One region of the Clostridium sp. Marseille-P299 genome, then DNA from elsewhere that is predicted to be linked to it. Evidence: riboswitches for the same ligand, from Rfam matches in the RefSeq annotation. Region 1 holds a riboswitch; the other holds the start of a gene.
What was found. A riboswitch is a leader RNA that binds a small molecule or an ion and turns the genes downstream of it on or off. The one in region 1 is predicted to bind fluoride.
Positions count from the first base shown of each region.

Region 1 (9,967 bases):
AAAGGAACAACGGCAGAGATATATTTAAGAGAGAATTATCCAGATGTTGAATTATTAGCATTTGATGAAAATACGGAAGCTTTTAATGCATTAAAGGATGGTCGTGGAGATGCACTTGTACATGACAATACGTTATTATTCGCATGGGCTCTTGAAAATGCTGGGTTTACGGTAGGTATTGAAGCTATGGGAAATCAAGATACAATTGCACCTGCAGTAAAGAAGGGTGATACCGAATTATTAGAGTGGATTAATAAAGAATTGGAAAGTCTTGGAAAAGAAAATTTTATACATGAGGCCTATGATGCTACTTTAAAACCAGTATACGGTGATACGGTAAATCCTGAATCTGTTGTGGTTGAAGGTGGAGTAGTGAATAATTAAGGGCAACAATAGCAAAGGGCATAGTCAGAACTGACTATGCCCTTTGGTGTGATTACACTTCTTTTTGGGGGCGTATCTTATTGAAGTTCTAGCTTACTTCATAATTTGTTAATAATAATCTGAGTCGTCATCATAATCATTAGAGATAGCATCAAAGTCATCCTTATAGTCATATTGACTTGTTTCTTTTTTTGAGGTACTAGATGTAGCAGTCTTATTTGTTTTCTTTAGATTATTGCTACTTGTAGAGGATTCCTCTAATTCTTTACGATAGCGTTGGTTTGATTGTTTACTCATACTTTCACTTCCTCTCTTAAGATACCTATAGTATTACATTTATTTCCTAGTCTATACGAATTAAAATTAATAAAATAAATTTTTTTTAGGTATTGCATATTTTAAAACTAGTGCTATAATAAAAACATGATAATGATTTCTATTATTAATATAAAATAAATTGTTAAAAAAATAACATCTCTTTTTTTACAACATTATGTTAAAGTTTAGACAATGAGTAAATAAACGGAAAATAAACCATGTATTAGAGTGGCCATTATGAAAGGAATTTAAAATTATGAGTAAAGTATTATATATTAAAGCAAATATTAAACCAGAAGGTGAATCAAGAACATTTCAAGTATCTGATTATTTTGTAGAACAATATAAGAAAGAACATCCACAGGATGAAGTAATTATAGTAGATTTATATAAGGAAAATGTAGACTTCTTAAGACCAGAGGATTTAGGTAAAATATTTGGACCAAAAGACGAGAGTAGTAAGCAGAATGGAGTTTTAAAGTATGCATATCAATTTGCTGACGCTGATAAATATATCTTTGCAGCACCAATGTGGAATTTAGGAGCTCCTGCAATTTTAAAAGCTTACTTTGATTATATTAGTGTAGTTGGTATTACATTTAAGTATGGAGAATCTGGTCCAGTTGGTTTATGTGAAGGTAAAAAGGCGGTTCACATTACATCAAGGGGCGGAGTATATACTGGAACTCCAATTGAAATGGATGATAGATATTTAAGAACTATTTTAGGATTGTTTGGAGTAAAAGATGTTACTACAATTCCAGTGGAAGGCGTTGATATCCTTGGAATTGACGTGGTTGCTAAAGTGAATGAAGCAAAAGAAATCGCAAAAAATGTAGCAAGTGAATTTTAAAATTCGTAAGTAGGAATAGAAATAATGGACAGAAAGCTGGTGGCAAATAGTGATAATAGAATGCTATTTGTCATCAGCTCTTTTTAAATGATAGAAAATAAAAGCATAAATGCTGTGTCCTATCATATATATCAAAGGTGAATGAATTATATCGTCTAACAAATTAATTTGTACCTACAAGAGTAGATTTTATAATAAATAAATAAAAAATAAATATAAAATTATTATAATATTTAGACAGTTTAGTTGTTATTTTTCGTGTAGTGTGCTACAGTATAGTTGCGACCTTGCAGATTGATTTTTTGTAAGATTACAATTAAATACATAGAAGGAGCAAAATTATGAGCGAAGAAAGAGAAATTGAAAAGATACAAAAGTTAGCTGAGAAGAAAAAAACTGAAAAAATTGAGAAGTATCTAAGAGACAAGGATATTAAAGTGGTGAAAGCAGCCATTGGTGCTTTGGGTGAGATTCAGGATGAAGCCGCAAGAAATTTATTGAGTAAATTAATTGATGACGAGAATCCAGAAATCCGAAAAGTAGCTATTGTTGCCTTTGGTAAAGGAAAAACAGAACATGCAAAAACATTCCTACAGCATCTTTTAGCAAGCGAAAAAGATGAGGAAGTCAAGGAAATTTTAAGGAAAGTGTTGCATGAATTTTAGGTGGAATATTTACGCTTACGGATAATAAAAAATTTAGAAATAAAAAGTATAGAACATAATCAGTATGAAAAAGGAGGCTATTGCTAAATTTCTTTGCAATAGCCTCCTTTATAGTGTGCCCAGCATGGGCGCAATCTAATGGGTTAAAGTCCCTAACACAGCCTAGTAGTGGCAAGTGTATAGCCTAAGACAAGGGTGTCGTTCGCGAGGGCGAATCTGAAGGAAGTCCGTGGGCAAATCTCTGGTCTGACGAACAGAAATCACATACAAGGCATTAATTAAGGATAAGATTGCTATACAAATCGAAGTCCAATAACTACTCGAAATTAATTAATGTAAATGTGGCAGATAGATGGAGAGGAAGATTGCGTTCTTACCTGGGGAGGTCTTAGTGATACGTCATGGAAGTGAACTCTGAAATGACAACCCATGCAGTGATGTATGGCTGAACACTAAGAAGTCAGCAGAGGTCATAGTACCGGAGGTAGTCGACGACCTATGGGAAGGACTGAACAATAGGAGGTTTTGAAAGTTTGAAAGAAACAAAGAAATGTGATGACAGCAGACAACTGAATACAGAATCAGGTCATTTGCAAAAGGATAGAGTGGAACTCGAAAGCTATGCAAAGGCGCCGAGCATTTCTATGACGTCGGATAACAGACAGAACGCCCGAAGAGAATATCACTATGGATTGCTAGAGAAAATCATTAGTAATGAAAATCTAAATGAAGCCTTTAAACGTGTAAAGAAGAATAAAGGAAGTCATGGAATCGACAAGATGGGAGTAGATGAACTTCTACCATATCTAAGAAGTCATGGCGAAGAGCTTAAGCAATCCATAGCAGATGGAAGTTATAAACCGAATCCCGTAAGAAGGGTAGAGATACCAAAGGATAACGGGAAAACAAGACCATTAGGGATACCAACTGTAGTAGACCGAGTGATACAACAGGCAGTATCACAAGTACTAACGCCAATCTTTGAGAAGAAATTTTCAGAGAATAGTTATGGATTTAGACCAAATCGAAACGCGCATCAAGCAATTCTAAAATGTAAAGAATACATGGATGAAGGCTATAAATGGGCGGTAGATATAGATTTAGAAAAGTACTTTGATACTGTCAACCACGATAGGTTAATTGGGCTGATTTATAAAGAAGTCAAGGATATACGAGTAATCGGACTGATAAGGAAGTATCTAAATGCAGGAGTGATGGAAAAGGGATTAGTAAGTGCTACTGTAGAAGGAGTGCCTCAAGGTGGGAACTTATCTCCACTATTAAGTAATATCATGTTGCATGAACTGGATATGGAATTAGAACGAAGAGGACTTAAGTTCTGCCGTTATGCAGATGATTGCAATGTATACGTGAAATCAAAGAAATCAGCAGAGCGAGTTATGAAAAGTATCACGGAGTTTATAGAAAAGGACTTGAAGCTTAAAGTTAACAAAGAGAAAAGTAAGGTAGACCGACCATGGAAACTAAAATATTTAGGATATACCTTTTACAATAAGAAAGGTGAAATGGGAATAAGAGTACATCAAGTTTCTGTTAAGAAGTTAAAAGGAAAACTTAAGAGTATCACTGGAAGAAGTAATGCAATGAGTATGGAACTCAGAGCTATTAAACTAAAACAATTAATTGTTGGCTGGATAAGTTACTTCAAACTAGCAGATATGAAAGGTACTTTACGAGAACTTGATGAGTGGCTAAGAAGACGTTTACGTCTTTGTTACTGGAAACAGTGGAAAAAGATTAAAACGAAACATGATAACTTAGTTAAACTAGGGGTAGAGAATTGGAAAGCATGGGAACATGCGAATACAAGGAAAGGCTACTGGAGAATCTCCAATAGCCCAATCTTAAATTCAACTCTTACCAATAAATATCTTAGAGAACAAGGTTTTATAACACTTAGTGAAAGATATTCGCAAATAAGGTAATCTTATTGAACCGCCGTATACCGAACGGTACGTACGGTGGTGTGAGAGGACGGAAATTCAATTAATGAATTTCCTCCTACTCGATTAAATAACTAAAACTCCATACATACATATTTATACAAGTGTGAAGTTTGAGTCATTATTAATTACCTTTTATATTCACTTCTGAACTTAATGTCTTATAAGACTTTAAAAGTATTGGAACTTCATAAGTAAGCATTGCAATCCATCCAAAAAGACAAGCAAAAGCGATTCCAGAAAAACCTAATCTTGGGGCAAAGATATATGCAAAAATTACTCGAAAGAGCATTTGAACAAAGGTTGAATTCAAAGTAACTTTCATTCTTCCCATTCCTCTAAAATAGCCTTGAATACCATTTGTACTTGCAGGTAGCAAATAAAAGAATGCCATATACGTTAAATATACTACGCCTAATGGTAGAGCGGAACTATTTGCATCTGGTAAGAATAATCGTAAAACAGGTCGAGCAATAATCAAAACAATGATACCTAGGCATACGCTATAAGCATATTCCATAATCATACCCATTCGAAATCCTTTTTTGATACGTTCCTTATTACCAGCACCACGGTTTTGCGCAATAAAAGTAGTCATACTTGCAGCAATACTTTGTTGAGGCGTAAATGCAAAATCATCCACTCGATTTACAGCATTAAAAGCTGCGATACTTTGGACTCCTAGTGGATTAACCGCACCTTGAACTAAAACCTTACCGATGTGAAGACATGTTTGTTGCATGGCGGAAGCCCAACTATATTCAACAGTGATTTTTAATAAATGTTTTTTTACAATAATATCTTTTGGTTTTAATTTAAGGATTGGAATCTTTCGGTATACATATATAACACATAGTATAGCTGAAACAGCTTCAGCGATAACGGTGGAACATGCTGCCCAACGAATGCCGAAATCAAAGATTCCGATAAAAATCAAATCAAGACTTACATTTAAAATCGAAGAAAGAATCAAAAATATAATTGGTGTTTTTGAATCTCCGACACTTCGCAAACTTGCGGAATATATATTATAGAAAAAAGTAAAGATAAGTCCAGAAAATATTATTTGAAGATACGCAGTTGCATCACTTAATATTTCATCTGGAGTATTTAATAAATGTAGTAAAGGCCTAGCAAAAATGATACATAATAAACTACTTATTATGGTGAATGCGGCACCAATTACCATGGAAGTAGATACTTCATGTTTAAAGCTAACCATATCTTTTTTTCCATAAAACTCACTCATAAGTACAGAGGTACCAAGGCATATTCCTGCAATAAAAAATATCACAATGTTCATGATTGGATTTGCAGTACCTACAGCTGCAAGTGCATTTTCACTAATAAATCGCCCTACAATAATGGAATCTGCAGCGTTATACGTTAATTGGAACATATTACCTAGAATAGTTGGAACTGCAAAACTAATCAAATGTTTTGGGATATTACCCTGTGTTAAATCTCTCATTTTTGCGATACCTTTCTGTTTCTTCGCTAGTATTCTTTTTACAAATCTCAATAAATTATTAAGTTTTCTGCTTTACAACGCAATATATATATCATATCTGGTATTATTTTATTCGTCAAGAAAACTTATAGTTAGCAAAGAAACTTATCCATTGAAAGCCCATTAAGGTGCTATGTTATTTAAGCTTTAAATACACGATGAAAGATACTTTTATTGCCGATGGCTCCTAGCCTTTGACCGATATCAGTTTGTGTTTGATATTTGCTTATCATAATAATTTGAGAAGAATAAATTCCACTGTTTCCAGAAACATAGTAACTGATCAGTGCTGCAATGATATAATAAGGAATGGCATTTACACCAAACATTTCAATTCCTAACATTATTGTTGTAATTGGGGTATTTGTAGCACAACCAAACACTGAGATAAGGCCTAAAGCAGCAAGGAGTGATGGCTCTATGTGTGTTATTTGACCGATATAGCCGCCAACAGAAGCACCAATATCAAAAAGAGGAGTGACCTCACCACCTTGAAAACCGCATCCCAGTGTTAAAACTGTAAGTATTAACTTTTTGATTGGAGCCAATAGGGTGACCTTGCCATCAAATCCAGCCTGTATGATCCAAGTGCTTAAACCTGTGAACTTAAAAGCATTTAATAATACCATAACAAGGATGTACAAAAGACTTCCAGCAACTACTCGATATAAATAATTATGTATTATATTAGAATATAATTTTTTTAATGCTTGGACAGAAATTGCAAAAACTCTTCCCATGAATCCAAATGCACAGGAAGCAAGAATGAGAATTATGATGTTATATAAACTTAAGGATGGTATTGATTTTATCACATATGAGGTATGTGTAATACCAAATAGTCTTGTGATATAGTCAGCAATATAAGAGGAAAAAAAACATGGAAGCAAGGCTTCATAACTTATCTTACCGATATAGCACATTTCCATACCAAAAAAAGCACCTGCTAAAGGTGTGCCAAAAACAGAACCAAAAGCAGCACTTATACCTGCCATTACAAAGATGCGTTTATCTTTATGTTCCACTTTAAAATAATTTGCAAGATTATTTGATAATGCACCACCAATCTGAACAGCGGTTCCTTCTCGACCCGCAGAACCCCCAGTCAAATGTGTAAAGATAGTAAATATAAATGTGAGAATGGACATTCTAAGTGGTACGTTCCTCTCTTCCTGCACGCTTTCGATTATGAGGTTATTTCCAAGATTCGAATTCTTACCGTATTTGTTATAGATAAAAGCAGTTGCAACTCCTGTGAGTGGGAGAAATATTATGAGAAAATGGAATTGCTCTCTTAGCCCAGTTACCAATTGTAGTAGTGATAAAAAGGCTGCAGAAATAGTACCCATCAATATGCTGGTAATGGTCAAAATTGAAAGTGAAATAATAATTTTTTTAGGTTTCATTATAAATCTCCTTTAGAATAGAATAAAAAAAGCCGATGATATCTGCATAGTATGCAGAAGTCATCAGCTATTAAGCGGTTTTGGCAAATGCCAAGGGAGACGTTCATTCCCCAGCAGAATTTATTATAAGACGGAAATAGAGCAGTGTCAATGCAAAGAATTAATAAAAATCATTTTAGACGTATATTGTTAGGAATGATATTCAGTGGTATACTTTTAGCATAAGTATGAGTTTAATTAGTATAGACGTAAAAAAAATAGAGAGGAATTAATAAGATGAAAATAAAGTTCAACGAGGAGCAAATTAAATTATTAAAAACATTAGATATTCCGTATTCCGTAACTGGAGATTTGGATGATGGACAAATTTTAGATATGGATACCGTGGTAACGGACCATTTGATTGAATACGGTATTGACGAAGATGAAAGCGTAAATGAAGTGGGTAAAATTTGTGAGAGTATTTTAAAAATATTAGGTGAGATATAATTTAGTAAAGGAGTATAGATTATGTTATTTATTGAATATCCAAAATGCAGTACTTGCATAAAAGCAAAAAAATGGTTAAATGAGAATAATGTACAATATGAAGATCGTCATATTGTAACAGACAATCCTAAAAAAGAAGAACTTAAAGTATGGATTGAAAAAAGCGGAAATCCAATTAAAAAATTTTTTAATACTAGTGGCTTAAAATATAAGGAATTAAATCTAAAAGATAAGTTAAGTACAATGAGTGATGATGAACAAATTGAATTACTAGCGAGCGATGGAATGTTAGTAAAACGTCCATTAATCATAGACAATGACTCTATTTTAGTAGGTTTTAAAGTCGCTGAATGGGAGCAGCATTTTAGAAAGGAGAAATAATGGAGGATAAAAGATTTGCAGTACTTATTGATGCGGATAACATATCTGCAAAGTACATCAAATATATTTTAGATGAGATTTCAAAATACGGTAGTGCAACTTATAAAAGAATCTATGGAGATTGGACAAAAAGCGAAGCAAACAGTTGGAAAGAAGTTTTATTAGAAAACTCCATTGTGCCAATACAGCAATATAGTTATACAACGGGAAAGAATGCAACAGACTCAGCTATGATTATAGATGCAATGGATATTTTATATTCCAATAAAGTGGAGGGATTTTGCCTTGCATCTAGTGATAGTGATTTTACTAGATTAGCTATGAGATTAAGAGAATCCGGCATGATGGTAATTGGTATGGGTGAGAAAAAAACACCGGAACCTTTCCGTGCTGCGTGTGAAAGATTTACCTATTTGGATGTATTAGCACAAGTGGATCAGTCAGAAGGAGACTCAAGCCAAGGAATTGAAAATGAATCCACAGTTAGCATCCAAGCCATTGAAGCAACAATTATTAAGATTATTACTGAGAATGTTAACGATGGACGTGAAACTGGAATTGGTGAGGTTGGTAGTCGCTTGGTAAAACTTTATCCTGACTTTGACGTTCGTAACTATGGTTATACGAAGCTTTCTAAATTTTTAGATAGTATTGACTCACTAAAGACAAGAATTTCTGGTAGTACAATTACTGTTTATATTAGAGATAACACCAATACGATGGAACATATTGAAAGTGTGATACGTGCAATCATTAAAGAAACAGGTAAGAAACGCATTAATATGGGAGAATTAAATCAAAAACTTCGTGTAAGAATTCCTGAATTTAATGTTAATAATTATGGTTATACGAAGTTTTCTAAGTTTTTGCAAGAGTTTCCGGCAATTCGTGTGATAGACAATATCAAAGGAGGCACCGCTCAGACGGTGGTAATCGAAGATGAATAATTTATTATTGGTCATTGATATGCAAAATGATTTTATTGATGGTAGTCTAGGTACAAATGAAGCGAAGCTAATTGTTTCTAACGTGGTTGATAAAATAAAGAATTTTCAGGGCAATGTTGTTTTTACAAGAGATACGCATACCAATGAATATCTGAATACAATGGAAGGGAAGAATCTACCCGTTCTTCATTGCGTAAAAGATACCGCTGGATGGCAATTAAACAATAAGATAGAAGAGATAGCTAAGGAAAGAAAGAGCCTAATAATTGATAAGCCTTCTTTTGGTTCCTTGGAATTAGTGAATGAAATCAAAAAATTACAAAATGAAGCCTTTGATAAGATTGAATTGATTGGGCTTTGCACTGATATTTGTGTTATTTCAAATGCATTAATACTAAAGGCCGCATTTCCTGAATGTGATATCGTTGTTGATAGTAGCTGTTGTGCAGGGGTTACTAAGGAAAGTCACCAAAATGCATTAGAGGCAATGAAAATGTGTCAGGTAACGGTGATATAAAAATTTAGATATTAAAAAGTTAAAACACGCATAAGGGAAAAACACTTAAAAAGAAAAAACACTTAAAAAGAAAAAACAATTAAAAAGAAGAAACTCAATAAAATGCTTTTTAGAGAAAAATCAAAAGGAAAAAACGTTTAAAAGCATGTGCGGGAATGGAGAAATTATGGATTATATTTTAGATCAATTAAAACAATTAACAGCAATTGAAAGCCCAAGTGGATTTACAAGAAAAGTTGCTGAATATACAATGGAGCAGTTTAAAAGTTTGGGTTATAACCCAGAAATGACAAATAAGGGTTGCGTACTTGTTGATTTAGGTGGAGAAGGGGATCCTTTGATACTTGCAGCTCATATTGATACATTAGGTGCAATGGTTGCAGAAGTAAAAGGAAATGGAAGACTGCGACTTACGAACATAGGTGGTTTACAAGCAAATAACATAGAAGCAGAAAACTGTACAATTTTCACACGCTTTGGTAACAAGTACTCTGGAACAATGCAAATGAATGATCCTTCTGTTCATGTAAACC
Region 1 is NZ_FJVE01000007.1:567,297-577,263, forward strand. It holds gene BN4220_RS10710 (cysteine ABC transporter substrate-binding protein) at 1-384, shown strand, start outside; gene BN4220_RS10715 (hypothetical protein) at 493-681, opposite strand; gene BN4220_RS10720 (FMN-dependent NADH-azoreductase) at 959-1,555, shown strand; gene BN4220_RS10725 (HEAT repeat domain-containing protein) at 1,897-2,220, shown strand; gene ltrA (group II intron reverse transcriptase/maturase) at 2,754-4,166, shown strand; gene BN4220_RS10735 (MATE family efflux transporter) at 4,309-5,655, opposite strand; gene BN4220_RS10740 (chloride channel protein) at 5,835-7,100, opposite strand; fluoride riboswitch at 7,148-7,220, opposite strand; gene BN4220_RS10745 (hypothetical protein) at 7,377-7,589, shown strand; gene BN4220_RS10750 (arsenate reductase family protein) at 7,611-7,970, shown strand; gene BN4220_RS10755 (NYN domain-containing protein) at 7,970-8,917, shown strand; gene BN4220_RS10760 (cysteine hydrolase family protein) at 8,910-9,434, shown strand; gene BN4220_RS10765 (M42 family metallopeptidase) at 9,601-9,967, shown strand, end outside.

Region 2 (9,967 bases), on a different contig from region 1:
TAGTACTAATTGTTTGAATCATGAGTGCGATTAGTATATAGGGTAGAAATTTGTAGTAATAATAATACTTTGGTGTAGATACTGACGCTTCTTTATCAAGTGATAAGCTTACTTTTGTTTCTGTTGCTAATACTTCTTTTGTCTTTGCCATGGCAGTGGATACGTCATAGCCTGCACTTAAAAAGCTACGTAAGGTCCTTAATAGCTGTTCAATTTGAAGGTCTACATATAATCCACTATCCGAGTTAGGGATTTTAATACAATCAAGAGAGAGATCAGCGCCATTAAATAGTGAAATCTCAAATTCTGAAGGAATAATTAAGATATATTCTACATTTCGATAGTATAATTCATCTTGCATCAATTCTTTATCATCGGCAAGAGAAACGACCTTGTGATATTCGGATAAATAATCAATAATCCCTTTGCTTGTGGAACTTAAATCACGATCAACAATACCTAAGGAGATAGAGGTGGCTTTAAATGCTGAATCATCGGTTGCTTTTGCGCTATTAGCCATAATGATAGCAAGACCTATAAATATACCTACATATAATAAAACTGCGATTAAATTCTGTTTTACAATTCTGATATTTGTCTTAAATACTGGCATACTTTTCCCTCCTAGTTACTATAAAACATGCGATGCTAAAAAAGATTGCCATGATCACCAAAGAGAGTAAATTCCTAAAAAAACGATTATAGTCATTGTAAACAGTGAGACAATAAAAAGCATCTGTGAGTAAAGTGGTCGGATTGATTCGATTAATAACTGGGATGTTTTTCTCAATAGCATTTGGTATTGTTGCAATCATTAAACCACTTAGAAAACTAAGAATTAGGGTGATAGCTGTGAGTAAAGTAGTTTTTAATTGCTCTCCGCCTTTTACAATTGCGCCAAGAAATTGACCAAGGCAAACGCCAATAAGGCAACCAACAAAACAACAAAGTAAAAATAGTACAGGTTGATCTCCAATTGGAATACGAAGTACAAAACGAAGGTATAAAAAAACTAGAACAATTTCGGAGTAATGTATAGTAATTGCAGCCAATGTCTCGGTTATGATTAGGAACATTTTATGGGTAGGTGTAATCGCTCTTCTAGCAGCGATGGTTGATTGATTCGCTTGTGTTTCTTGCGTGTTTTTTAAACCGTAATAACAACCAAGCATGCAAGTCATTGCCATCAAAGCATAATAATATTGAATTAAAGCATTGGTAGAAATTCCATTTAAGTTCACTTCATTAAGCACGGAGCTAGACGTGTTTAGTGATTCAATGACACTTGTTAATGATTCAGGCTTAGTTGTGGATATTTCGCTAATAATCTTTGTGCTTTGTTGATATTGATCCATAAAGCTTTTTAAAATACTTTGGTTCATACCGGATGATTTTACTATTAGGGTGGGATTTTCTGATAATAGGATGATTCCATCCACTTCTTTTTCATTAAGCATAGCCATTGCTGCTTCTTTATCGGTTTCAGTTACATGAAATAATTTCTGATTATTTTCATCAGATACAGCATTTAGAATTTCTAAAAAGTCACTTGGTGTGTCTGTTTCAGTTACTAAAGCAACAGGAATCGTTTGAAAGCTTTCGTCTAAGTCCATTGTATTTCCAAACCCAGCGAAGAATAGTGTACCAAGTATGATTGGATAGCACAAAGACCAAAAGAACAACGATTTATTTTTGGCTAGACATTTGATTCTAGTTATATATAAATGAAAGAACATAATAGCCTCCTAATCTCTTAATTCTTTTCCTGTGATCTCAAGGAAAACGTCATTTAAAGTTGGTAATTCAGAGTAGACTCTACCAAAAGATATTGAGTGTTCTTTAAGGTAATCAAGAACTCGAATTAAATTATGTTTTCCACCGCTAAATTCAAGTTTTAATACATTATTTTCATAGGAAACCTTATAAACGTGGGGAAGTTCCTTTAAGTTATGAATGTGTTCATCATCGATTTGCAAGACTTCCATAGTGATTGTTTCACCTGTTTTTATCAGTGCTTTTAGCTCTTCTTTTGTACCCACTGCAATGTTCTTACCTTTATCAATAATGGCGATACGGGAGCAGATTTGTTCTACTTCCTCCATATAATGAGTGGTATAAATGATGGTAGCACCACGACGATTTAATTCCATAATGCCCTCTAAGATTTTATTGCGGCTTTGTGGGTCGACTGCAACGGTTGGTTCATCAAGAATGATTAAATCAGGCTTATGTGCAATTCCACATGCTATGTTTAATCTACGTAAAAGTCCACCAGATAATTTTTTTGGATAAAATTTCGTGAAATCTTCTAGCCCTACAAAAGCAATTGCTTCTGCTACATATTGTTTTCGAACCTTTTTATCTTTTATATATAAACCACAGAAATAATCAATGTTTTCGTAGACCGTAAGTTCATCAAAAACTGCGACATTTTGAAGTACTACTCCAATTCTTCGTTTACTATCATAGCTATCTGGTCTCATAGGCTTGCCAAATACTTCAATAGTTCCCTTGTCATAGGTAAGTAAAGATAAGATACAGCTAATTGCTGTGGATTTGCCGGAACCGTTTGGACCTAGTAGACCAAATATTTCCCCTTCTTTAATCTCTAAGGTTAGATGATCTAGGGCAACTAGCTCTTTATAACGTTTTACTAAGTTATTTACTTGTACAATCATATACGTTCCCTTTCTTTTTTATTTAATTGATTTAACATAAAAAATTCGTATAAAGATTTCGCATTAAAAAATTCTCATAAAAGATTTTTCATAAAAGATTTTACTTAAAAGGTTTCACTTAAAAGATTTCGCGTAAAAGTTTATTATATAAAGATTTCAATAAAAATTGATTTAACGTTAAAATAATGATTAAACGATCTATTGTCTTTACCGATTATTGTACTTACTTTAGATCTTCAAGTCATATGTTAAGTTTGTAAGCATAGTATAAACGGTTTAAATATCACTTGTTAGTGAGGGGAGTCAATATTTTAAATGACAAATGTCACATCCTAGTAGTAAAAATTCATATTGGTGAGTTTAATTCATTCATTAATGGGTAAATCATAAAACAAAGCGCTATCCGTGTAATTAGAATTTTAAGTATTCTTAGGAGTGGGAGTAACAGTATTTCTTAAATTAATATGGATAAATTTAACATTATTTTCTATATTTTATAGACGAAAGAAAGTATCATCATATATAATGAAAGGCAGAAGAAGGGAAGCAGTAATGTAAACCAGTGTTTTTACATAATAATGACCTTTTAGAATTTGTATCAAGAAAAATATAGTAAGGAAGGTTAAGCGGAAATAACTATGGAGACGTTATCTGATCGTTTCATACTTTTTTTAGGTTGCGTTTTAATTTTAATATTAGAACCAATTACAATTACAAGCGTTATTGTATTGCTTATTGCAATGTCTGTTAGTGCATTGAATCTAGTTTATGAAGAATCACATTTCGTAAAAATACTATGCATTATTTATGTAGCGTTATGTGTAATTGAACCATTGTTTAGCGTATTTCTACCACTTATTTTTTACGATACGCTTATGTTTAAAGAATACTTTATAAGTGGTTTACTAGTGGTATTGTTATTAAGGTATTTCATAAATAAAGAATCAATAGATGTTTTCCTCTTGTTATTTTTTACGGTCATATCTTACATACTTATGACTAAAACGAAACGTAATGTAAAATTACTTACGGAATACAAGAAACTTAGAGATACCAGCAAAGAACTTAGTTTATTGCTAGAAAGTAAGAATCGGGATTTAATTGAAAAACAGGACTATGAAATACATGTAGCTACTTTAAAAGAGAGAAATCGAATTGCAAGAGAAATTCATGACAATGTAGGACATTTACTATCACGAACTATTTTAATGATGGGTGCAATTACCGCTATGAATAGGGATAAATCTTTGGATGATTCCTTAGAAGTAATTAAAACAACTTTATCAAATGCAATGGACAATATAAGGCAAAGTGTGCATGATTTACATGATGAATCAATTGATTTGGAAACTGAGATAAAGCGTTTGGTAAACGATTTTAGTTTTTGTGAGGTTACTTACGAATACGACATGGAGCTTGTAGGAAATCGAATATTAAAATACTGTTTTATTGCTATTATAAAAGAAGCCTTATCAAATGTTATGAAACATAGCAATGCAACAAAGGTTCACATTATTGTAAGGGAACATCCGGGAATTTATCAGCTTTTAATTCATGATAATGGAACTAAAAAAATAAAAACTAAAGAAGAAGGCATTGGTATTGTTAATATGAAAGAGCGAATATCAAGTTTAAAAGGAACGATCTTTATTTCAGATGAAAAAGGGTTCCGTATCTTTATATCTGTTCCAAAACAGGGGGTTGTATGAGAGTAGTTATTGTTGATGATGATAAATTAGTTTGTAGTTCACTTAAAATAATCTTAGAGACAGATGCAGAAATTGAGGTAATTGCAGTTGGCCATGATGGTAGTGATGCAATTAAGCTTTATGAGGTACATCATCCAGATGTATTGTTAATGGATATCCGTATGGGACTTATTTCTGGATTAGAGGCAGCAGAGAAGATCTTAAAGAAACATAAATTCGCAAAAATATTATTTTTGACAACATTCTCAGACGATGAATACATTGTAAAAGCGTTAAAAATAGGTGCAAAAGGTTTTATTTTAAAACAAGATTATGAAAGCATAATACCAGCACTGAAAGCAGTAAACATAAATCAGAGTGTTTTTGATGGAGATGTAGTAGATAAATTACCACTTTTAATGCAAAATACAAAAAACTTTAATTATAAAAAATATGGTATTTCAGAGAAGGAATATGAACTGATTGAATGGGTGGCTGAAGGATTAAGTAATAAAGAAATAGCAGAAAAATTATTCTTAAGTGAAGGAACCGTTCGTAATTATCTAAGTATCATACTTGAAAAATTGGTGTTAAGAGATAGAACTCAATTGGCTATTTTCTATTATAAAAACAATTAGCGTTTAGAGACATCCCATGTGTTTTAACATCTATATTATCTGAATGTAAGAATCAAATTTAATGAATGATATTGTCTAAGAGGCAGACTAAGAATAGAGATTTATATAAAATCTAACTATTTTTAGTCTGTCATTTTATTTTAAATGTAGAAACAGCAGGTTTTAATTAAGGCTTATTCTGTCTTGATTAAAAGCTTTTTATAAAAACGATCCACACAGATTGCGCCAAAAGGTGCTGTTATAAGAATGGATAATACCGCAACTGTTAAAACAGTCTGGCCACAAGGAAGTCCCATTGCCAACGGAATTGCGCCTATAGCAGCTTGAACGGTTGCTTTTGGCGTATAAGCAATCATACAAAAAATACGTTCATTTTTTGTTAGTTTTGTTTTAAATAAGCAAATAGCCACACCAAACATTCGAAATAGCATCGCACCAAGAACGATAAGAATTGCGGAGGCGCCAGACTTAATTGCATAATTTAAATCCACAGTTGCACCTACTAGTACAAAAAGTAATACTTCGGCAGCAACCCATAGCTTGTTATACTTTGTGGATAAGCGTTTGGCTACATTATGATTTTGTTGGTAAATAACGATTCCTGTACTCATAATAGCCAATAAGCCAGACATCGGTAAAATTCCAGAAAGACGGCTCTCACATTCAATTAATAAAAAGGATATACCAAGGAGAACTAATACCTTTATGGTATCCCTCATATGGTAGGCTTTAAAAAAACGTGTAAGGATAAGACCACATATTATACCAACGATGATTCCCATAATAATTGAAATAGGTATTTGTACAAAGCTAGTTACATTAAGCTGTTGTCCATTTGCTAGTGATGTAAAAGCGGTAAACATAACAATTACAAATACATCATCAACAGAAGCCCCTGCTAAAATTAGCTGAGGAATACTATGTTCCTTACCATATCCTTCATCAAGTAACTTTAGCATTCTTGGTACAATAACCGCAGGAGAGACAGCCGCAATGGTAGCACCAATAATTGCTGCTTCTAGTATAGTTACATTTAGAAGTTTCGGTGCAAGGACAATAACTCCGAACATTTCAAAGCATGCTGGCACAAAGCACATTAATATTGCGGGACGTCCGACTTTTTTTAAATCGCTAATGTCTAGGGATAAACCGGCACGAGTCAAGATAATAACTAATGCAAACTGGCGTAAATCAGGTGAAATTCCTAGAATCGAATCATCCAGTAAGTTAAAAGCATAAGGACTTAAAAGCATTCCTGTAATTATCATGCCAAGTAAACCAGGTAATTTTAATTTCTTAAAAATCGAGCTTAGAAATAATCCTAGTAAAAAAATAAGAGCTAAACTAGTTAACATAAAAACCTCCAATTAGATGATGAATAAAATTCTCATAATCAAAGACACAAAAAAAGCTGATGAGTCCTGCGATATGTATCACAGAAGTCATCAGCATATGTGCGGTTTAGGTCTAAGCCATGGGAGAACTTCATTCCCTAATGGGTACTATATCAAAATAAAGTATATGTGTCAAACAAATTATATAATTATAAAGTTATAATTGTATGGTTTTTAACAAAAGAATTAGAGAATTGTAAGGTTTGCTATCATCGTGCTCAGAATTTATTCTTGCTCATTAAAAATAAAATGTTTTTGTGTTCTATCTATTGACGAAATGTAAATTTTAAGGTATATTATAAATAAGATTAAGGCATGCCTAAAAATTAAATTAGACATACATTAATCCATAAAAATTAATAAAATTAATAAAATTAATAAAATTAATAAAATTACTAAAATTACTAAAATTACTAAAATTACTAAAAGAAAACTAAGCATCTGATAATTAAAAAAGATGTATTTAGAACAAACTAATATAAATTTAAATGAAACGTGGATATAGATATTAATATTAAAACGGATGGAGGATGTAATTATGAATTTATTAAAAAGAAAATTAATTGTTTTACTAGAAGTATTAAGTGTTTTGATGATCGCAACTTTAGTTGTTTAGATTAAAACAATCAGATAAAATTAAACTTACGAAGAGCTATACCAAAAGGAGTAACAAACAATGACACAGAGCAAAGAAGATTATTTAAAAATTATATATGAAGCTGATCTAAGGAATGAAGAAGTGAATAACAAATATATAATGAAAGAATTAGGTGTCAGCGCGGCTTCTGTAAGTGAGATGTTAAAGAAATTAGAAAAAGAAGGTTATGTGGAATACATTCCATATCACAATATTGTAATAACTAAGAAAGGCATAAAAGAGGCTGCTTCATTAGTGAGAAAGCATAAACTGTGGGAAGTCTTTTTAATGCAACATTTAGGATATACTTGGTCAGAAGTACATGAAGAAGCGGAACAATTAGAGCATGTAACTTCAGACAAAATGATAGAACGATTGGATCAATTTTTAAATTATCCCGAGGTATGTCCACATGGCGGTAAAATACCTAGAGATAACGATGAGGAGTATACGACTAAGTTATTTCCACTAAGTACGTGTATGGTTGGTCAGACTTGTAAAATCATGGGCGTCCCTGAGGATAAGGAGATACTAGATTATCTTTATCAGGTTGGCATATCCATTGGTGATGAATATGTTATTAAGGAGATTGGACCATTTGAAGGAATGTTTACTTTAGTCAATGATGAAAGGAATGTTCAATTAAGTTATAAAATTGCAACGGAGTTATATGTGATTTAATAAGAAACACCATCGGTTGATGGTGTTTTTTAGATTTTTAGAAATAATTAAAAATTGTCACTGACCACTAAGATATATCATATTTATATAAGAAGAAAAAGAATGCAGAGGCTTAAGTATGGATAATAAAATAGTGAGTGAGGATTATGCAGACATAATTGTTGAAAATCGTCTTTTGCAACCATATCTATCGACGTATGAGGTAATTCCCATTAACAGCAGTTATTCCATGATTAATATACCAGTCAATTTAATTAATAGATGTAGTATAGAGCAATTTGGTTATCATGGATTTCCATTTTGTTATACTACTGAAGCTAGTTTAAGTCTGAATGCTTCAGGAGTAACTGAGGTACAAAGAAATCCTAACCTTGGAATGAGGGGGCAGGGAATTTTAGTTGCAGTTATCGATACCGGAGTCAATTATCTTCATGAGGCTTTTATTAACCGAGATAATACTACTAGAATTACTTCTATATGGGATCAAACGATAAATGACTCGAATGCTATATCGAATGATGTTCTATATGGTACGGTTTATACTAGAGATATGATAGATTCTGCATTAAATTCTGAAAATCCCCTTGATATTGTACCTAGCACAGATGATACCGGACATGGTACAGCAATTGCTGGAATTATTGGAGGAAATGAGAAAATAAATGCTGATTTTAGTGGAGTGGTCACAGATGCCGAGTTTATAGTTGTAAAATTAAAGCAGGCAAAGAATATTACTAAGGAAATGTTTTGTATTCCTCTAGAGTCAGTATGTTATCAAGAAACAGATATATTATTTGCTTTAAATTATGTAATGCAACAAGCAAATATTTTAAGAAAACCTCTCTCTATATGTCTTGCAGTTGGATCAAGTCAAGGAAGCCATGATGGCAGAGGAGTACTAAGTAGTTATATATCAGAGATATCGAATCAGGCAGGTTTGGCAGTAGCAGTCTCTGCTGGTAATGAGGGACTTGCACGAAGACACTACTATGGAATGCTTGATGCGAGTAATGAGTTTAGTGAATTTCAAGTTAGAGTAGGGAGTAATGAACCAGGATTTGCAATGGAATTATGGAAAAGTACGCCGTTTAGGGTATCTATTGATATTACTTCTCCAACGGGGGAATATATAGCGCAGGTATATCCCACATTACGAGATTGCCGGGTGTTTCGATTTATTTTTGAGCCTACAACAATTTGGCTAAATAATATTATTTCTGAAGGGACAACTGGAGATCAATTGATTTTAGTACGATTTAATTTACCAACAGAAGGATTATGGAGATTTCGTATTTATAATCTTGATAAAGAAACATCTGATTATCACGTATGGCTTCCAGCAAATGGTATGATTTCGGATGAAACCTACTTTATAAATCCGAATCCTGATACTACGATTACTTCTCCAGGCAATTCTAGATTTGCTACAACCATAACAGCTTATAATGTAGAGACAAATAGTATCTATAACAATGCCAGTAGGGGATTAACTAGATTGGGACAAATAAAACCAGAGTTGGCTGCACCGGGTGTTGATATTGTATGTCCTACATTTAATAGTAAGGACTCGTATGGATTGATTACTGGAACAGGGGCAGCCGCTGCTCAAGCAGCAGGAATTAATGCAATGTTACTTGAATGGGGAATACTAAAAGGTAATAATACGGGAATTGATGGGATAGAAATTCGAACAATGCTTATTCGTGGGGCACAAAAAAATCCGGATAATTCAATTAATAATGTTTGGGGGTATGGTAAAATTGATGTGTATGGTGCTTTTGAAGCCCTAAGGCCTTAATAATAATTAAAGTAAAAAAAAGCTGTTGCCATATAGTTATTAAATACTTTAAATAACTATATGACAACAGCCTTTTTATGAATTACTATAAGGCATCTTCTCCTTTTTCACCGGTGCGTATCCTTATAACTTCTTCAACTTGATAAACAAATATTTTACCGTCACCAATTTCTCCTGATCTGGCTGCATTCAATATTATATTTTTAACCTTCTCAAGCTCTGTATCTTTTATAACCAAATCAATCATAACTTTTGGAATTAAATCCATTTGAAATTTTTCACCACGCCAAGCTTGAATAATACCTTTTTGATTCCCCTGCCCCATAACATCTGTAACGATAATTCCACGATAACTTTCTGTTTGCTCTAATGCTTGTCGTACTGCATTTAATCTGTCTGGTTGGATGATTGCTTTGATATGTTTCATTGCTTTTTACCCTCCTCGTTATTTTG
Region 2 is NZ_FJVE01000005.1:125,543-135,509, reverse strand. It holds gene BN4220_RS02410 (ABC transporter permease) at 1-613, opposite strand, end outside; gene BN4220_RS02405 (ABC transporter permease) at 600-1,736, opposite strand; gene BN4220_RS02400 (ABC transporter ATP-binding protein) at 1,746-2,678, opposite strand; gene BN4220_RS02395 (sensor histidine kinase) at 3,317-4,387, shown strand; gene BN4220_RS02390 (response regulator transcription factor) at 4,384-5,004, shown strand; gene BN4220_RS02385 (cation:proton antiporter domain-containing protein) at 5,178-6,359, opposite strand; fluoride riboswitch at 6,434-6,506, opposite strand; gene BN4220_RS02380 (metal-dependent transcriptional regulator) at 7,075-7,716, shown strand; gene BN4220_RS02375 (S8 family peptidase) at 7,835-9,514, shown strand; gene BN4220_RS02370 (P-II family nitrogen regulator) at 9,600-9,941, opposite strand; gene amt (ammonium transporter) at 9,938-9,967, opposite strand, start outside.
Region 2: another riboswitch for fluoride. It lies ahead of BN4220_RS02385 (cation:proton antiporter domain-containing protein); the one in region 1 lies ahead of BN4220_RS10740 (chloride channel protein).